Regions from separate parts of the Arthrobacter sp. SE2 genome, predicted to be linked through region 1. Evidence: riboswitches for the same ligand, from Rfam matches in the RefSeq annotation. Region 1 holds a riboswitch; each other region holds the start of a gene.

Region 1 (5,662 bases):
TGGCAGCACGCCGACGGAAATCCCGACGCCGGTGGGCGGCTCTGGTGGGCGCCGTAGCCGCCGCTTGCCTTGGGTTGGGCGTACTGGCGGGGCCGGTGTTGAACCAGCCACCTAAGCCTGACGCCAGCTACTCTGTGCAGACGGACAATGGCCTGCAGCTCACTGTCGGGCTCGTCAGGAAGGCGTGGGGGACCGAACTGCAACTGGAAGGCCGCAGCATGCCGCCGCAAGGCACGATGTACCTGTGGGTCAAGGGCCGCGACGGCACGGAGGAAATGGCTTGCGGTTGGACCGCGACCTCCAGCGGCCACATCAAGGTCACGGGCGCGACGCCGGTCCAGCTCGCCGGGATTTCGGGTGTGGAACTGCGCGATGACAACCAGAAGATGGTCGCGGTGATTTCGGTCCCGGGGAGCTAGGGGTTCCCGGAACCTAGGTGGTCAGCGGTGAGCGGTCAGGCGGACGCTGGCTCGCTGGCCTCAGAATCGGGCAGATCGCTTCGCTCCCAGGTGGGCATGTCCAAGCGGTTGAAACTGTAGAGGTGAATTCCCGCGACACCATCCGGGTGCGCCATGAGTTCGGAAACCAGGCCTTCTGGTGAGTACTTGTCCACGCCTAGGAGCTTGCGGGCAAGGGTTCCTTTATTGCTGAGGAACTTCAGGGACGTCCCGACGCCGATCTGGGTCGCCAACGCCAGCAGTTTTGTCCGCGGAACGGCTCCGGCAACACCGGCCCACAGCGGCAGTTCGAGCCCTTCGCGGCGCAGGAGTGCTGCGTAATCGAGGACCTTCGGGGCGGAGAAGCACATTTGCGTGACAACGTGCGTGGCCAGGCGTTGTTTCGCCAACAGGGCATCCAGCAAGTCCAGCCCGCTCACGGAAGGATGCCCCTCGGGGTAACCGGCGATGCCCGCGGTGATGCTACCGGCGGAGTACTCGGCGATGTCCGCCAAGAGGGGAAGGCTTGATCGATAGGGGCCGGCACCTTGCGCTCCGTCTCCGCCGATGGCGAAGACCTCCGTGATCCCGGCGGCCTCGCAATCCCGGAGGATGCCGGAAAGCTGCGCCCGGTGCTCCAGCCCGCGTGCCGAGAGGTGCGGAATCACGTTGTAGCCGAGAAGACTGAGCTCGACGGAAGCCTCTATGGTCCGCGCGATGCCGTGATGGGGCAGGCAGGTAACGGTGAGCGTAGTGGAAAGCGGCACAGCGGCCTGGACTTTCTCAACGATTCCGTCCGAGGGAATGATTTCAATCCGGGTGGGGAACATGCTGGCTCCTTGCGGATCAGGCCGTCGCGTGGTGTGCGAGGAGGGTGCGTGCTTCCTGGCGGGTGGTGCCGGAGTCCTGGATGCCTTCGGCGATGTGGGCCAGGTGGGCGGGGATTTCGCGGCCTTTTTTGCGCATCGCGGTGGCCCAGAGGCGTCCGGCGCGGTAGGAGGAGCGGACCAGGGGGCCGGACATGACGCCGAGGAAGCCGATTTCCTCGGCTTCGGTGGCGAGGTCGACGAATTCCTGGGGTTTGACCCAGCGGTCCACGGGCAGGTGCCGTTCGGAGGGGCGCAGGTACTGGGTGATGGTGATCAGGTCACAGCCCGCGGCGTGCAGGTCGGCCAGGGCTTCGGAGATCTCTTCCCGGGTTTCGCCCATGCCCAGGATCAGGTTGGATTTGGTCACCATGCCGGCGGCCCGGCCCTGGGTGATGACGTCCAGGGAGCGGTCGTAGCGGAACGCGGGGCGGATGCGTTTGAAGATCCGGGGCACGGTTTCGACGTTGTGCGCGAAGACCTCGGGGGCGGAGTCGCAGATCGCACTGATGTGTTCGGGTTTGCCGGAGAAATCGGGGATGAGCAGTTCGACGCCGGTGCCGGGGTTCAGTTCGTGGATCTTGCGGACGGTTTCGGCGTAGAGCCAGACGCCTTCGTCTTCCAGGTCATCGCGGGCGACGCCGGTGACGGTGGCGTAGCGCAGGGCCATGGCCTGGACGGAGCGGGCGACCTTGGTGGGTTCGAACATGTCCACGGGGGAGGGTTTGCCGGTGTCGATCTGGCAGAAGTCGCAGCGGCGGGTGCATTCGGAGCCGCCGATCAGGAAGGTCGCTTCCTTGTCTTCCCAGCACTCGAAGATGTTCGGGCAGCCGGCTTCCTCGCACACGGTGTGCAGGCCTTCTTTTTTCACGAGGTTCTTCAGGCCCACGAATTCAGGGCCCATCTGGACCTTGGCTTTGATCCACTCGGGCTTGCGTTCGACCGGGACGGCTTTATTGCGCTGTTCAACGCGCAGCAGCTTACGGCCTTCAGGTGCCAGGGTCATGAGGAACTCCATAATTCAGGTGGCGCGGACGCACCACGATGATTCGGTTCCTCCCCGCTCTGTATTGGACCTGAGAGTTTCCGCGTCCCGCCTCGCGGCTGGACGCTTGCACCGTCGGTGAGCCCGGTTGCCCGGGCTGCTTTCCAGAGTTGCCTTGCCGCGGCGGTACATGGGCCTGAGAGATTCCTGGGGAGGATTTGCTCCTACGGCGCCTGCTGAAACGTACCGGCAGGGCTCTCCCGCCGCAGATCATAAGCACATGCCGCCTTTCGGTGACACGTCTCACATGATATCCGGTGCCTGTGCGGTGCGCAAAGATGCGGCCTTTTCCAGCCGGGGCTCCCCGGACTTGGCTGGATGGCGTTCAGTGTTTCGCGCTGGGTTCGGCGAGGCACCGTTAGCGTACTTCCATCACGCAGTGTCAAGGGTTTTGCTCTTGCTTGAGCCAGTCGATATGCAAAATTGAGTGCTCGAAAACAACAAATTGAGTAGTGTTTGGATTGGGGATTGAGTATCGGGAAAAATCTAGAGGTCGAAATAACCGAGTACCGATTCTAGAATTCCGCGATAAAGTCCTCCGACCTGTTTAATAAAAGGTTTTGCTTAATTTGCCTTTTCTGCATAATTTAATCGTTGAGCATTTGCTTCAACGGGCGTCCCCCCGATAACACTGGCAGGAGGACAGCGTGAATCCAAAGTCAAGAACCTTAAGAATGACCGGTGCAGTTGCCGCCAGTCACTGGTCGCCGGGGCCGAAACTCGCGTGTCCAGGTCCCCTGTTGTAGCGGTATCCGATCTCATAGCGGGAGTAAATGACACCTCTGGCGTACTCATGCTTGATTTCCTCGGCGAACTCTTCCGCCTCGTCTTGAGATGCGAAGACGCCAAGCACGGCATTAAATGGTTCCTCTTCATCGTGTTGGACGATCCACACCGCAGCCATGCTGACAGGGTACCTGAAAACTTGAGCGCCTTGACCTTTTTATAACGCCCGGTTGTCTTATCGGACCGTTTTACGCATAGCAAATAGCAAAGGGAGCCATGAACAAAATATCCGTACTTGCCACGTCAGCCCTGTTGCTGGCCTCGTTGTTCGCGGCAGGGCCGTCAACTGCCCTTGAACAGTCGCCGAAGGCGCCAGATGCCCCGGCCGATGCTCCGGCATATGACCCAAAGGTCGCGGCACCGAAACCTGGCGACCTGACCTGGGCCGAGGTAGCCACACTCGGGGAGAGCTTGGGAACGTTCACCAAAGAGACACCGCAGAACCAAACCTTGAAGGAAGTCGCTGCTCCCGCCACCGTGTCGCCGATCGCCGGTACAAGCGGCCAGCGTTGCACCATTGACACCGGAAACGTTTATAAACGGACATCTGGGAGCATCTATCCGTATGGAACTGTTGGCGGTCACCCAAAGACGACCTGCAATGTCTTCATGATCAGCATCTCCCAGACTACAACTCTGTATAAGACGGTCTGGTGGGGGCTCCAGCGAGTGGCAGGTCCGTTCAATAGCTTTAACCAGGGACAAGCATCCTTGACCCAGACATCTCCTCAAGTCGTTTGCGCGGACCTTCGCGAAACGACATTCAGGATGTTCGTCCGTAGTACTGGGACGTTCCCGACCAGGGCACTGGGTTCAGCCAGCGCTTGGGAAGGCGCCACCTTGAGGTGTGGGATCAACTAGTAACTCAAGGAGCCATACAAGCTGGACGCCTTCATTGCCCCACCAAATATCTACCGCTAGACCTTGCGATAGCTAAGGTCGAAGATCATGCGTCCGGCCTCGTGGGCCTTGTTTTCGAAGCTGGTGCGGATGCGGCCATGGAAGCGCGGAGCCCACCCGCCCACGTGGTCCACTCCCTCGTTGGGGCCGGTGTGCTCGGTGCTGACCGGGGCGCGGCCTTCCTTGACAGGTGCCCCGCCAACCATGGATTCGACTCCGGATTCCCACACCTGGGTGAGGGGGCTGTCAGCGCCGGTCCTCTCGCCGTCGTGCAAGTTCTCAAACTCGGTGGAGCCGGCAAGGACCTCGCGGACGTGGATGGCGTAGTTGGACCAGTCGGTGGCGATACGCCACAACCCGCCCTTCTTGAGGCACCGTGCTGCGAGTTTGGCGAACGCGGGCTGGATGAGGCGGCGTTTGTGGTGCCGGGATTTGTGCCACGGGTCGGGGAAGAAGACCCAGAGCTCGCTCACCGAACCCGCAGGGAGCATGGTGGCGAGGACCTCGGGGGCGTTGGCCTCCACCACGCGGACGTTGCTGAGCCCGCGGCTGTTGATCTTGATCATGGTGTTGGCCAGGCCCGGGGTATAGACCTCCACGGCGAGGAAGTCCTTGTCCGGGTTCTCCTCCGCCGCGTGGCATACGGCGTCGCCGAGTCCCGAACCGATTTCGACGATCAGCGGCGCCTTGCGGCCGAACTCCGCTTCGACGTCGAACACGTAGTCCGGGTGCACGGAGGTGTTGGCGACATGCCGCGGAACCTGGATGGCCCAGCGGTCCGAGTGCTCTTCCCACGCTGCCTGGCGGCGGCCCTGAAGGCGCGTCCCGCGGCGCACAAAACTGACCGGTCGGCCGCCGTACGTGCCGAAGGAGGCCTGGCTCCCTGGGGTCACGGGGCGCGAGGACTGCGGTGTTTCAGGGGAATCTGGGGTTTCACTCATCTCCTCCAGAATACCGTTGCGCGGCCAAACGCCCGCGGCGGAACCTGCGTACGTGGACAAACTGCCAGAATGGCTTAGTGACCCGCGCTTCAAGCTCCCCCGAGAACACCAAGCCGCACTCCGGCATCCCCGAGATCCTCATCGACGCCGAGATCGACGAGCTTCCCGCTGCCGAGCCCACGCAGGTCAAGACGCGAGGCGGACTCGTCTTCCTCGGGATCTGCCTGGTGCTCATCGGCCTCAACCTGCGGACGGTGTTTTCGAGTTTTTCGGCGGTTCTTCCGGAAGTCACCGCCGACGCCGGGTTGCCGGGCTGGGCGGTGGTGGTCCTGACCACTGTGCCGGTGACCTTGTTGGGCGTCTTCGCGCCGCTGGCGCCGATCCTGGCCCGCCGTTTCGGTGCCGAGAGAGTATTGCTCGGCGCGATGGCAGTGCTGACGGCGGGGCTTTTGCTGCGTCCGGTGGACCTCGCCGGCGCCGGGCACTTGCCGGCCCTCCTTGCCGGTACTGCGGCGTGCGGCGCCGCGATCGCGCTATGCAACGTGCTGCTGCCCGGCGTGGTCAAGCGCGACTTCCCGCATCGGCTTGGGCTCATGGGTGGGCTATATACGACGGCGATTTGCGCGTCCGCAGCGCTTGGCGCCGGTTTCACCTATCCCGTCTTCACCGCGGCCGGGCACTGGACCT
Region 2 (5,662 bases), on a different contig from region 1:
CCACCAGAAGTGCTCCACGAGCCAGCCGCCGAAGATCGGCCCGAGGGCGGCGCCGCCGGAGAATCCTGCGGCCCACACTGCCACGGCGAGCCGGCGGCGGTTCGGGTCCGGGAAGATGTTGCGGATCAAGGACAACGTGGACGGCATGAGCATGGCTCCGAAGACGCCCATGCTGGCACGTCCGGCGATGAGCCATTCCGCCGACGGCGCGAAGGCGGTGGCCGCGGAAACGGCGGCGAAGCCCGTGCTGCCGATCAACAGCAAGCGGCGGCGGCCGATCCGGTCTCCCAGGTTTCCCATGGACACCAACAGGGCTGCGAGAACCAGCGGGTACGCATCGACGACCCACAGAAGCTGCACGCCCCCGACTTCCAGCGAACGGGCGATTTGCGGCAGGGCAAATGTCAGCGCCGTATTGTCCACAGCCACCAGCAGCACGGGGAACATCAGGAGTGCCAGGGCAGCCCAATCGCGCCACGGGGCGGATTGGATCGAAGGGGTGCGGGGGTGCTGGGTTGTGGACGGGCTGAACATGAAAATAACTGTACCGTCTGGACGGTATAGTTTCAATCTGACTCATCGAACTGCCGCATCGAACTAAGGGATGATGGACACCATGCCGCGAAAACCTATTGCCCGGGACGCTGTCCTGGATGCCTTTGAAGCCCTGTTGATCGAGGTGGGGGAGCGGGCTGCCACCCTGGATGCCGTCGCCAAGCGCGCAGGCGTCTCCAAGGGCGGCCTGCTCTACCATTTCCCCAACAAGGAAGCCATGATCAGCTCCTTGCTCGAACGCATGGACGGGCTGGCCGCGTTGGACATCGAAGCAATGAAGGCAGCGCCCGAAGGTGCGGCCGCATTCTTCATCAAGTCTTCACTGTGGGCGGATACCCCTTTGGACAGGGTGTTCGTGGCAGCCACGCGGCTCGCGGAAGTAGCCCATGAAGAAACCCGCAGGCGTTTCGCCGGGATCCAGCAACAATGGCTCGATGTGCTCGCCGAAGAAGTGGGGCCCGAGATGGCCAAAGCGGTCCGGTACATGGGCGATGGACTTTACTTCAACGCAATGCTTGAAGGCGGCGCCGGTGATACGGAAGTCAAGGCCAGCGCGAGGAGCGCCGACGTCGGTGCGCTGCTGGCCGCCGTCGAACGCCTCCGTAACTGAGGGTTGGCCCAACTAATCCCCACCGCCACCCTCGCCTCGCAAGTCCCCACCGGCTCCCAGCCTTCGCAAGCTCAGGCAGGGGCCCTCGCCGTTGGGGCCCCACGGCCAGGGAACCCTGGCGGCGTGGGCCCACGCAGTTGTTGTCGTTTAGGGGCTCCAAAACGACATTTAGTGCGAGCTAGTTGGGAAAGCCGGGCGGGGTCGGTGACCACATTTGCAGACGCGGGCAGTCCATAGGACAATTGAGAGTTGTGGCAGCCGTCACCGGCAACCACGATCTGATTCACATAACTGAATACGCCTTTGATCTGCGGCGGGAGAGTCCTGCAGGCATGTGATGCAGGCGCCGTAGGAGCAAATCCTCCCCAGGAATCTCTCAGGCCCACGCACCGCCGCGGCAAGGCAACTCTGGAAAGCAGCACGCTGACGCGTGCTCACCGACGGTGCAAGCGGAACAGTGCCACGAGCACGGTTTCGCGGAAACTCTCAGGTCCAATACAGAGTGGGGAGGAACCCGATTAGCTGTGGCGTACCCTGCGCCGCCTTATTAATGGAGTTCCTTCGTGACGGTTAGTTCAACCTCCACTACGTTCGTTGACCGGCATATCGGCGCCCGCCGCCAGGCCGACATTGACATCATGCTCAAGTCTGTTGGCTACGACAGTGTCGATTCGCTCGTAGACACCGCGGTTCCCAATGACATCCGCCAGGACGTCGCACTGACGCTCCAGAATGCCCTCAGCGAGGTGGAGGTTCTGGCTGAGCTTCGCAAGCTGGCGGCCAAGAACAAGACGGCTGTGCAGATGATCGGCCAGGGCTATTACGACACCGTCACTCCGCCGGTGATTCGCCGCAACATCCTCGAATCCCCGGCCTGGTACACGGCCTACACGCCGTACCAGCCGGAAATCTCCCAGGGCCGCCTCGAAGCCCTGCTGAATTTCCAGACCATGGTCCAGGACCTCGTGGGGCTGCCCATCGCCAACGCCTCCCTCCTGGACGAAGCCACCGCCGTCGCCGAAGCAGTCCTCATGATGCGCCGGGCCAACAAGAACAAGACGGCCCACGACGGCAAGACGGTCCTCGACGCCGACTGCCTCCCGCAGACCATCGCCATCGTGAAGGGCCGCGCCGAGGCGCTGGGCTTCGAGGTGGAGATCGCGGACCTGTCCCAGGGCCTGCCCGACGGCGAGATCAACGGCATCGTGCTGCAGCAGCCGGGCGTTTCGGGCCGGGTGTTCGACCACTCCGCCGTGATTGCCGCCGCCAAGGAACGCGGTGCCCTCGTCACCGTCGCCGCGGACCTCCTCGCCCTCACCCTGATCACGCCTCCGGGCGAGCAGGGTGCCGACATCGCTGTCGGCTCCACCCAGCGCTTCGGCGTTCCGCTGTTCTTCGGCGGCCCGCACGCCGCGTACATGGCGGTCCAGAAGGGCCTCGAGCGCTCCATGCCGGGCCGCTTGGTGGGCGTTTCCAAGGACGACGCCGGCACTCCCGCCTACCGCCTCGCCCTCCAGACCCGCGAGCAGCACATCCGCCGCGAGAAGGCGACGTCCAACATCTGCACCGCGCAGGCACTCTTGGCCATCGTTTCCTCGATGTATGCCGTCTACCACGGACCCGATGGCCTGAAGGCGATCGCCGAGACCGCCCACAACCACGCCCGGACCCTGGCTGCGTCCTTGAAGGCCGCGGGCCTTGAGGTTCTGCACGGCAGCTTCTTCGACACCGTCACCGTCCGCGTCCCGGGCAAGGCTGCCGAAATCGTTGCAACCGCCGAGGCCAAGGGCATCAACCTGCGCGGCATCGACGCGGACACTGTCGGCGTCTCCGTTGATGAAACCACGACAAAAGAAATCGTCGGCGGCGTCCTTGATGCTTTTGGTGTCGTCGCCGCCTTCGGTGCCACTGTGTCCGGTGACGGCGAGGGCTTCGCCCTGGAGGCCGCCGTCGAGCGAACTTCGGACTACCTGCAGCACCCGGTGTTCAACACGCACCGTTCCGAGACGCAGCTGCTGCGCTACATCCGCAAGCTTTCGGACCGTGACCTGGCGCTGGACCGCACTATGATCCCGTTGGGTTCGTGCACCATGAAGTTGAACGCGACCGCCGAGATGGAAGCCATCTCCTGGCCGGAATTCGCCTCGATCCACCCGTTCGCCCCGGATTCCCAGACCGAGGGCTGGCGCGAACTGATCGAAGATCTGGAATCTGACCTGACCGAGATCACCGGTTATGACCAGGTCTCCATCCAGCCCAACGCCGGTTCCCAGGGCGAACTCGCGGGTCTGCTGGCCATCCGCGGCTACCACCACTCCCGCGGCGATCTCCAGCGCAACGTCTGCCTCATCCCGGCTTCTGCCCACGGCACCAACGCTGCCTCGGCAGTGCTGGCCGGCATGAAGGTGGTCGTGGTGGCCACGGCTGCCGACGGCACGATCGACCACACGGACCTGCAGGCCAAGATCGAGGCCAACAAGGACGTCCTCTCGGCCATCATGATCACCTACCCCTCCACGCACGGCGTGTACGACGCCGACGTCCGCGAAATCTGCGACTCCGTGCACGCAGCCGGCGGCCAGGTGTACGTTGACGGCGCCAACCTTAACGCGCTCGTGGGCCTGGCCCAGCCGGGCAAGTTCGGCGGCGACGTGTCCCACCTGAACCTGCACAAGACCTTCTGCATCCCGCACGGCGGCGGCGGACCGGGCGTTGGCCCGGTCGCGGCCAAAGCACACCTGGCACCCTTCATGCCCGGCGATGCCAACAAGGCAGCGCACGAAGACGGCGCTTCTTTGCCACGGACTGGCGTGGCCATCTCCGCCTCGCGTTACGGCTCCGCGGGTGTGTTGCCGATTTCCTGGGCCTACGTGAAGCTCATGGGCGGCGAAGGCCTCACCGAAGCCACCAAGTCCGCGCTGCTTGCCGCGAACTACATCGCCTCGCGCCTCAACGAGTACTTCCCCGTTCTCTACACCGGTGAAGGCGGACTCGTGGCCCACGAGTGCATCCTGGACCTGCGCGAACTGACGGCCAAGACAGGCGTCACCGCGGAGGACGTCGCCAAGCGACTCATCGACTACGGCTTCCACGCTCCCACCCTGGCGTTCCCGGTGGCCGGCACCCTGATGGTGGAGCCCACCGAATCCGAGGACCTCGGGGAGATCGACCGCTTCATCGAAGCCATGATCACCATCCGCAAGGAAATCGACCAGGTTGCCCACGGCGACTTCACGGTGGAGAACAGCCCGCTGCGCCACGCACCGCACACCGCGGCCGCCGTCGTCTCCTCGGACTGGAACCGTGAATACTCCCGCGAGCAGGCCGTCTTCCCTGTCCACCACCTCAAGCAGGACAAGTACTTCCCGCCCGTCGGCCGCATCGACGGCGCCGCCGGCGACCGCAACCTGGTCTGCTCCTGCCCTCCGATCGAAGCCTTCGAGAACTAAGGACTGACGCAATGACTGAGAACTACACTGCGCTCTACGAAGAGCACAAGAAGCTCGACGCTTCCTTCACCGATTTCGGTGGCTGGCAGATGCCCCTGAAGTACTCCTCCGAACTGGCCGAGCACCACGCAGTCCGCCAGTCCGCAGGCCTGTTCGACCTCTCCCACATGGGCGAAGTCTGGGTCACCGGTCCGGAAGCCGCTGCCTTCCTCGACTACGCCCTAGTCGGGAAGATCTCCGCGATCGCGGTAGGCAAGGCCAAATACTCGCTGATCTGCCAGGAAGACGGCGGCATCATCGATGACCTCATCACGTACCGTCGTGGCGATTCCAAGTTCCTGGTGGTTCCGAACGCGGGCAACGCCAAGGTTGTTGCCGAGGCACTGGCGCAGCGGGCTGCTAACTTCGACGTCATCGTCAAGGACGCCTCCGCGGCAACCTCCCTGATCGCCGTCCAGGGTCCCAAAGCGGAAGAAATCCTCCTCCGCTTGGTCCCGACGGAACAGCATTCGCTGGTCACCGAACTCAAGTACTACGCCGCCGTCGAGGTGCCCTTCACCTTTGCCGGGAAGACCACGGAACTGCTGCTCGCCCGCACCGGCTACACAGGTGAGGACGGCTTCGAAATCTTCGTAGACAACGATGCCGCTGCCGCCCTGTGGCAAGCAATCGCGGCAGTTGCCCAGGACGGCGAGCTGATCCCCGCGGGCCTGGCTTCGCGTGACTCCCTCCGCCTCGAGGCAGGCATGCCGCTCTACGGCAACGAGCTCTCCCGTGAAGGGAACCCCTTCTCGGCAGGCCTTGGCCCCGTGGTTTCGCTCGCCAAGGAAAGCGACTTCGTGGGCCGTGCTGCCCTCGAAGCACTGAAGGCCGATGGCGCCGGTTCCACCAGCGGCCGGAAGCTGGTTGGCCTCAAGGGCCTGGGCCGCCGCGCCGGCCGCAGCCACTACCCGGTCCTCAAGGACGGCGTAGTGGTCGGCGAAGTCACCTCCGGCCAGCCCAGCCCGACCCTCGGCTACCCTGTGGCATTGGCGTATGTCGACGTCGA
Region 3 (5,662 bases), on a different contig from region 1:
CGTCCACATATGCCAGGGCGATCGGGTAACCGAGGGTGGGGCTCGGCTGGCCGGACGTGACTTCGCCAATCAGCGTCCCGTTCTTGAGCACCGAATAGTGGGCCCGGGCGGCGCGGCGGCCAAGTCCTTTGAGTCCCACGAGTTTTTGGCCGAGGGACGTTCCGATGCCCGCGGCCTTGATCGCCGTCAGTGCCTCCTTGCCTACGAAGTCGCTTTCCTTGGCGAGAGAGACAACGGGACCCAGGCCGGCAGCGTAGGCGTTCACGTAGCGGGAGAGTTCGTTGCCGTAGAGCGGCATGCCGGCTTCGAGGCGGAGGGAGTCGCGGCAGGCCAAGCCGGCGGGGATGAGGCCGTGGCCTTCGCCGGCTTCCAGGAGTGCTTCCCAGAGTCCTGCCGCGTCTTCATTGGGGACGTAGATCTCGAAGCCATCTTCACCGGTGTACCCGGTGCGGGCCAAGAGGAGCTCCTGACCGTTGATCTCGACCTCAACAGCCACGTAGTACTTGAGCCCGGTGACGAGGGAGTGCTGCTCGGCCGGGACAAGGGTCAACAGAATGGCTTCCGCCTTGGGGCCCTGGACGGCGATCAGCGAGGTTGCCGCGGAGGCGTCCTCGACGACGACGTCAAAGTTGGCAGCCCTTTCGACCAGGGCTGCCGTCACGACCTGCGCGTTGCCGGCGTTGGGGACCACGAGGAACTTGTCGCTGCCGTCCTCGGAAGACGGTCGGCGGTAGGTGATGAGGTCATCGATGATGCCGCCGTCTTCCTGGCAGATCAGCGAGTATTTGGCCTTGCCTACCGCGATCGCCGACAGCTTCCCGACTAGGGCGTAGTCGAGGAAGGCAGCGGCTTCCGGACCGGTGACCCAGACTTCGCCCATGTGGGAGAGGTCGAACAGGCCTGCGGACTGGCGGACGGCGTGGTGTTCGGCCAGTTCGGACTCGTATTTGAGGGGCATCTGCCAGCCGCCGAAGTCCGTGAAGGACGCGCCGGCGATTTTGTGCTGCTCATAGAGAGCCGTGTAGTTCTCAGTCATTGCGTCAGTCCTTAGTTCTCGAAGGCTTCGATCGGAGGGCAGGAGCAGACCAGGTTACGGTCGCCCGCGGCGCCGTCGATGCGGCCGACGGGCGGGAAGTACTTGTCCTGCTTGAGGTGGGGGACCGGGAAGACGGCCTGTTCGCGCAGGTATTCACGATCCCAACCGGAGCTCACAACGGCTGCAGCCGTGTGCGGCGCGTGGCGCAGCGGCGAGTTCTCCACCGTGAAGTCGCCGTGCGCGACCTGGTCGATTTCCTTGCGGATGGTGATCATGGCTTCGATGAAGCGGTCGATCTCTGCCAAGTCCTCGGACTCCGTGGGCTCCACCATCAGGGTGCCGGCCACCGGAAACGACAACGTGGGCGCGTGGAAACCGTAATCGATGAGGCGCTTGGCGACGTCCTCCGCGGTGACGCCGGTCTTGGCCGTCAGTTCGCGCAGGTCCAGGATGCACTCGTGGGCCACGAGTCCGCCTTCACCGGTGTAGAGAACGGGGAAGGACTCGTTGAGGCGCGAGGCGATGTAGTTCGCGGCAAGCAGCGCGGACTTGGTGGCTTCGGTGAGGCCTTCGCCGCCCATGAGCTTCACGTAGGCCCAGGAAATCGGCAACACACCCGCGGAGCCGTAACGCGAGGCGGAGATGGCGACACCCTTGCCGGAAAAAGCGTCGTTCGCGTCGCCGGGCATGAAGGGTGCCAGGTGTGCTTTGGCCGCGACCGGGCCAACGCCCGGTCCGCCGCCGCCGTGCGGGATGCAGAAGGTCTTGTGCAGGTTCAGGTGGGACACGTCGCCGCCGAACTTGCCCGGCTGGGCCAGGCCGACCAGGGCGTTAAGGTTGGCGCCGTCAACGTACACCTGGCCGCCGGCTGCGTGCACGGAGTCGCAGACCTCGCGCACGTCGGCGTCGTACACGCCGTGCGTGGAGGGGTAGGTGATCATGATGGCCGAGAGGACGTCCTTGTTGGCCTCGATCTTGGCCTGCAGGTCCGTGTGGTCGATCGTGCCGTCGGCAGCCGTGGCCACCACGACCACCTTCATGCCGGCCAGCACCGCCGAGGCAGCGTTGGTGCCGTGGGCAGAAGCCGGGATGAGGCAGACGTTGCGCTGGGCCTCGCCGCGGGAGTGGTGGTAGCCGCGGATGGCCAGCAGACCCGCGAGTTCGCCCTGGGAACCGGCGTTGGGCTGGATGGAGACCTGGTCATAACCGGTGATCTCGGTCAGGTCAGATTCCAGGTCCGTGATCAGTTCGCGCCAGCCCTCGGTCTGGGAATCCGGGGCGAACGGGTGGATCGAGGCGAATTCCGGCCAGGAGATGGCTTCCATCTCGACGGTGGCGTTCAACTTCATGGTGCACGAACCCAGCGGGATCATGGTGCGGTCCAGCGCCAGGTCACGGTCCGAAAGCTTGCGGATGTAGCGCAGCAGCTGCGTTTCGGAACGGTGCGTGTTGAACACCGGGTGCCGAAGGAAATCAGAAATGCGGACCACGGCCTCCGGCAACTCGAAGCCGGCAGCGGTCTTCACGGGACCGGCGCCAAAGGCGACGGCAACTGCGGACAGCACTTCCGACGTCGTGGTTTCGTCAACGGAGACGCCTACGGTGTCGGCGTCAATGATCCGCAGGTTGATGCCCCTGGCCTCGGCGGCCGCGATGACCTTCCCGGCCTTGCCGGGGACGCGGACGGTGACGGTGTCGAAGAAGGAATCGGAGACGAGTTCGCGGCCGGCGACTTTGAGCGCGGTGGCGAGCGTGCGGGCGTGGTTGTGGGCGGTCTCGGCGATCGCCTTCAGGCCATCGGGTCCGTGGTAGACGGCATACATCGAGGAAACGATCGCCAACAGTGCCTGCGCGGTGCAGATGTTGGACGTCGCCTTCTCGCGGCGGATGTGCTGCTCGCGGGTCTGGAGGGCGAGGCGGTAGGCGGGCACGCCGGCATTGTCCTTGGAAACGCCGACGATGCGGCCCGGGAGTGTACGCTCCATGCCTTCGCGCACAGCCATGTACGCGGCGTGCGGGCCGCCGAAGAACAGCGGAACGCCGAAGCGCTGGGTGGAGCCGACAGCGATGTCGGCACCCTGCTCGCCCGGAGGCGTGATCAGGGTGAGGGCGAGGAGGTCCGCGGCGACGGTGACGAGGGCACCGCGTTCCTTGGCGGCGGCAATCACGGCGGAGTGGTCGAACACCCGGCCCGAAACGCCCGGCTGCTGCAGCACGATGCCGTTGATCTCGCCGTCGGGCAGGCCCTGGGACAGGTCCGCGATCTCCACCTCGAAGCCCAGCGCCTCGGCGCGGCCCTTCACGATGGCGATGGTCTGCGGGAGGCAGTCGGCGTCGAGGACGGTCTTGCCGTCGTGGGCCGTCTTGTTCTTGTTGGCCCGGCGCATCATGAGGACTGCTTCGGCGACGGCGGTGGCTTCGTCCAGGAGGGAGGCGTTGGCGATGGGCAGCCCCACGAGGTCCTGGACCATGGTCTGGAAATTCAGCAGGGCTTCGAGGCGGCCTTGGGAGATTTCCGGCTGGTAGGGCGTGTAGGCCGTGTACCAGGCCGGGGATTCGAGGATGTTGCGGCGGATCACCGGCGGAGTGACGGTGTCGTAATAGCCCTGGCCGATCATCTGCACAGCCGTCTTGTTCTTGGCCGCCAGCTTGCGAAGTTCAGCCAGGACTTCGACCTCGCTGAGGGCGTCGGTGCCGTGCTTGGACAGCCTGAGTGCGACGTCCTGGCGGATGGAATCGGGGACAGCGACATCCACCAGGCCGTCAACGGAGTCGTAGCCGACAGCTTTGAGCATGATGTCAACATCGGTTTGCCGTCGCGCGCCGATGTGTCGGTCTGCAAAAGCGGTGGGGGTTGATTGAACAGTCAAAAGGAACTCCAAGGTAGGGCCGACCACAATGGCACGGCTTCGGTTTGGGTTCCTCCCCGCTCTGTATCGGACCTGAGAGATTCCGCAGAACGCATTGTCACGTTGTGTTCCGCTTGCACCGTCGGTGAGCCGGACCGAAGCCTGGCTGCTTTCCAGAGTTGCCTCGCCGCGGCGGTACGGGGGCCTGAGAGATTCCTGGGGAGGATTTGCTCCTACGGCGCCTGCCCGGTTGATGACTGGGAGGACTCTCCCGCCACGGTTCGAAAGGCATATTCAGATTTGGGGTGATTCGGCTCACACCATACACACAACGTCAGAGTCGGGGCAACATCTGGTTCGAAAACGGCGCTCAGCGGGCACCGAGGTGACGAAGCAAAGGCCGAATTGACATTTCTTAGTGAGCTATCCCACACTGAATCGGTGGCCGCCCGGAAGAGGCCAATCCTCCACATCCGCGATTCTCTTCACCCAACTGAATACTGCTTATGATCTGCGGCGGGAGAGTCCTGCCGGTACATTCAGCGGGCGCCGTAGGAGCAAATCCTCCCCAGGAAACTCTCAGGCCCATGTACCGCCGCGGCAAGGCAACTCTGGAAAGCAGCCTGGGAACCCCGGGCTCACCGACGGTGCAAAGCGGAACCATGCGAAAGCACGGGGCCGCGGAATCTCTCAGGTCCAAGACAGAGCGGGGAGGAACCCCGAATCATCGTGGCACGCTAATGCCACTTGAACGATGGAGTTCCTCATGACGATTCATCATCCGCCCGCCAAAGCCGTCGAAACACCACATCTTGACCGCCAGCTCAGCAACCGGCACATCCAGCTGATTGCTATCGGCGGGGCGATCGGCACTGGCCTGTTCATGGGTTCGGGCAAGACCATTTCCGCGGCCGGCCCGTCGGTCATCTTCGTGTACATGATCATCGGCTTCATGCTGTTCTTCGTCATGCGGGCGATGGGCGAGCTGTTGTTGTCCAACTTGCACTACAAGTCCTTCAGCGATTTTGCCGCGGACCTGCTGGGACCTTGGGCAGGTTTCTTCACCGGCTGGACCTACTGGTTCTGCTGGGTGATCACCGGCATAGCGGACGTCATCGCCATCGCCGGCTATTCGAAGGAACTCTGGCCGAGCCTCCCGCTGTGGATTCCGGGCCTGGCCACCATCGCGATCCTGCTGCTACTGAACCTGACCACGGTGAAGGCCTTCGGCGAGACAGAATTCTGGTTCGCTCTCATCAAGATCATCGCGATTGCGGCACTGATCGTTGTGGGCCTGTTCATGATTTTCAGCGGTTTCCAGTCCGACGCCGGACCGGCAAGCTTCAGCAACCTGTGGAGCCACGGCGGCTTCTTCCCACACGAATTCATGGGCTTCGTGGCTGGCTTCCAGATTGCCGTCTTCGCTTTCGTGGGCATTGAGCTCGTGGGCACCACCGCGGCAGAGGCCAAGGACCCGGAGAAGAACCTGCCCAGAGCGATCAACTCCATCCCAGTGCGCGTGCTCCTCTTCTACGTGGGCGCCCTCATCATCCTGATGTCCGTCACGCCCTGGACCCAGTTCGCCGCCGGCCACAGCCCTTTCATCGCCATGTTCTCCCTGGCTGGACTGGGTGCCGCTGCCACCGTGGTGAACCTGGTGGTGCTCAGCTCGGCCATGTCCTCGGCCAACTCCGGCATCTACTCCACCTCGCGCATGGTGTACGGCCTGGCCCAGGAGGGCGACGCCCCGGCCCTGTTCAGTGGCCTATCCGGGCGC

The links. A riboswitch is a leader RNA that binds a small molecule or an ion and turns the genes downstream of it on or off. The one in region 1 is predicted to bind glycine.
Region 2: it holds a riboswitch for glycine, as region 1 does, so the genes downstream of both, gcvP (aminomethyl-transferring glycine dehydrogenase) here and lipA (lipoyl synthase) in region 1, are expected to answer to the same signal.
Region 3: it holds a riboswitch for glycine, as region 1 does, so the genes downstream of both, gcvP (aminomethyl-transferring glycine dehydrogenase) here and lipA (lipoyl synthase) in region 1, are expected to answer to the same signal.

Annotation. Positions count from the first base shown of each region.
Region 1 covers NZ_JBZAYA010000015.1:730-6,391, reverse strand. The annotation lists gene AC4CS3_RS18160 (anti-sigma factor family protein) at 1-419, shown strand, start outside; gene AC4CS3_RS18155 (methylenetetrahydrofolate reductase) at 455-1,267, opposite strand; gene lipA (lipoyl synthase) at 1,284-2,309, opposite strand; glycine riboswitch at 2,359-2,461, opposite strand; glycine riboswitch at 2,463-2,561, opposite strand; gene AC4CS3_RS18145 (DUF7336 domain-containing protein) at 3,046-3,252, opposite strand; gene trmB (tRNA (guanosine(46)-N7)-methyltransferase TrmB) at 4,052-4,975, opposite strand; gene AC4CS3_RS18135 (MFS transporter) at 5,053-5,662, shown strand, end outside.
Region 2 covers NZ_JBZAYA010000009.1:205,145-210,806, forward strand. The annotation lists gene AC4CS3_RS14485 (MFS transporter) at 1-534, opposite strand, end outside; gene AC4CS3_RS14490 (TetR/AcrR family transcriptional regulator) at 617-1,165, shown strand; glycine riboswitch at 1,470-1,567, shown strand; glycine riboswitch at 1,569-1,676, shown strand; gene gcvP (aminomethyl-transferring glycine dehydrogenase) at 1,729-4,614, shown strand; gene gcvT (glycine cleavage system aminomethyltransferase GcvT) at 4,626-5,662, shown strand, end outside.
Region 3 covers NZ_JBZAYA010000006.1:372-6,033, forward strand. The annotation lists gene gcvT (glycine cleavage system aminomethyltransferase GcvT) at 1-1,036, opposite strand, end outside; gene gcvP (aminomethyl-transferring glycine dehydrogenase) at 1,048-3,906, opposite strand; glycine riboswitch at 4,069-4,169, opposite strand; glycine riboswitch at 4,393-4,490, shown strand; glycine riboswitch at 4,492-4,600, shown strand; gene AC4CS3_RS09895 (amino acid permease) at 4,652-5,662, shown strand, end outside.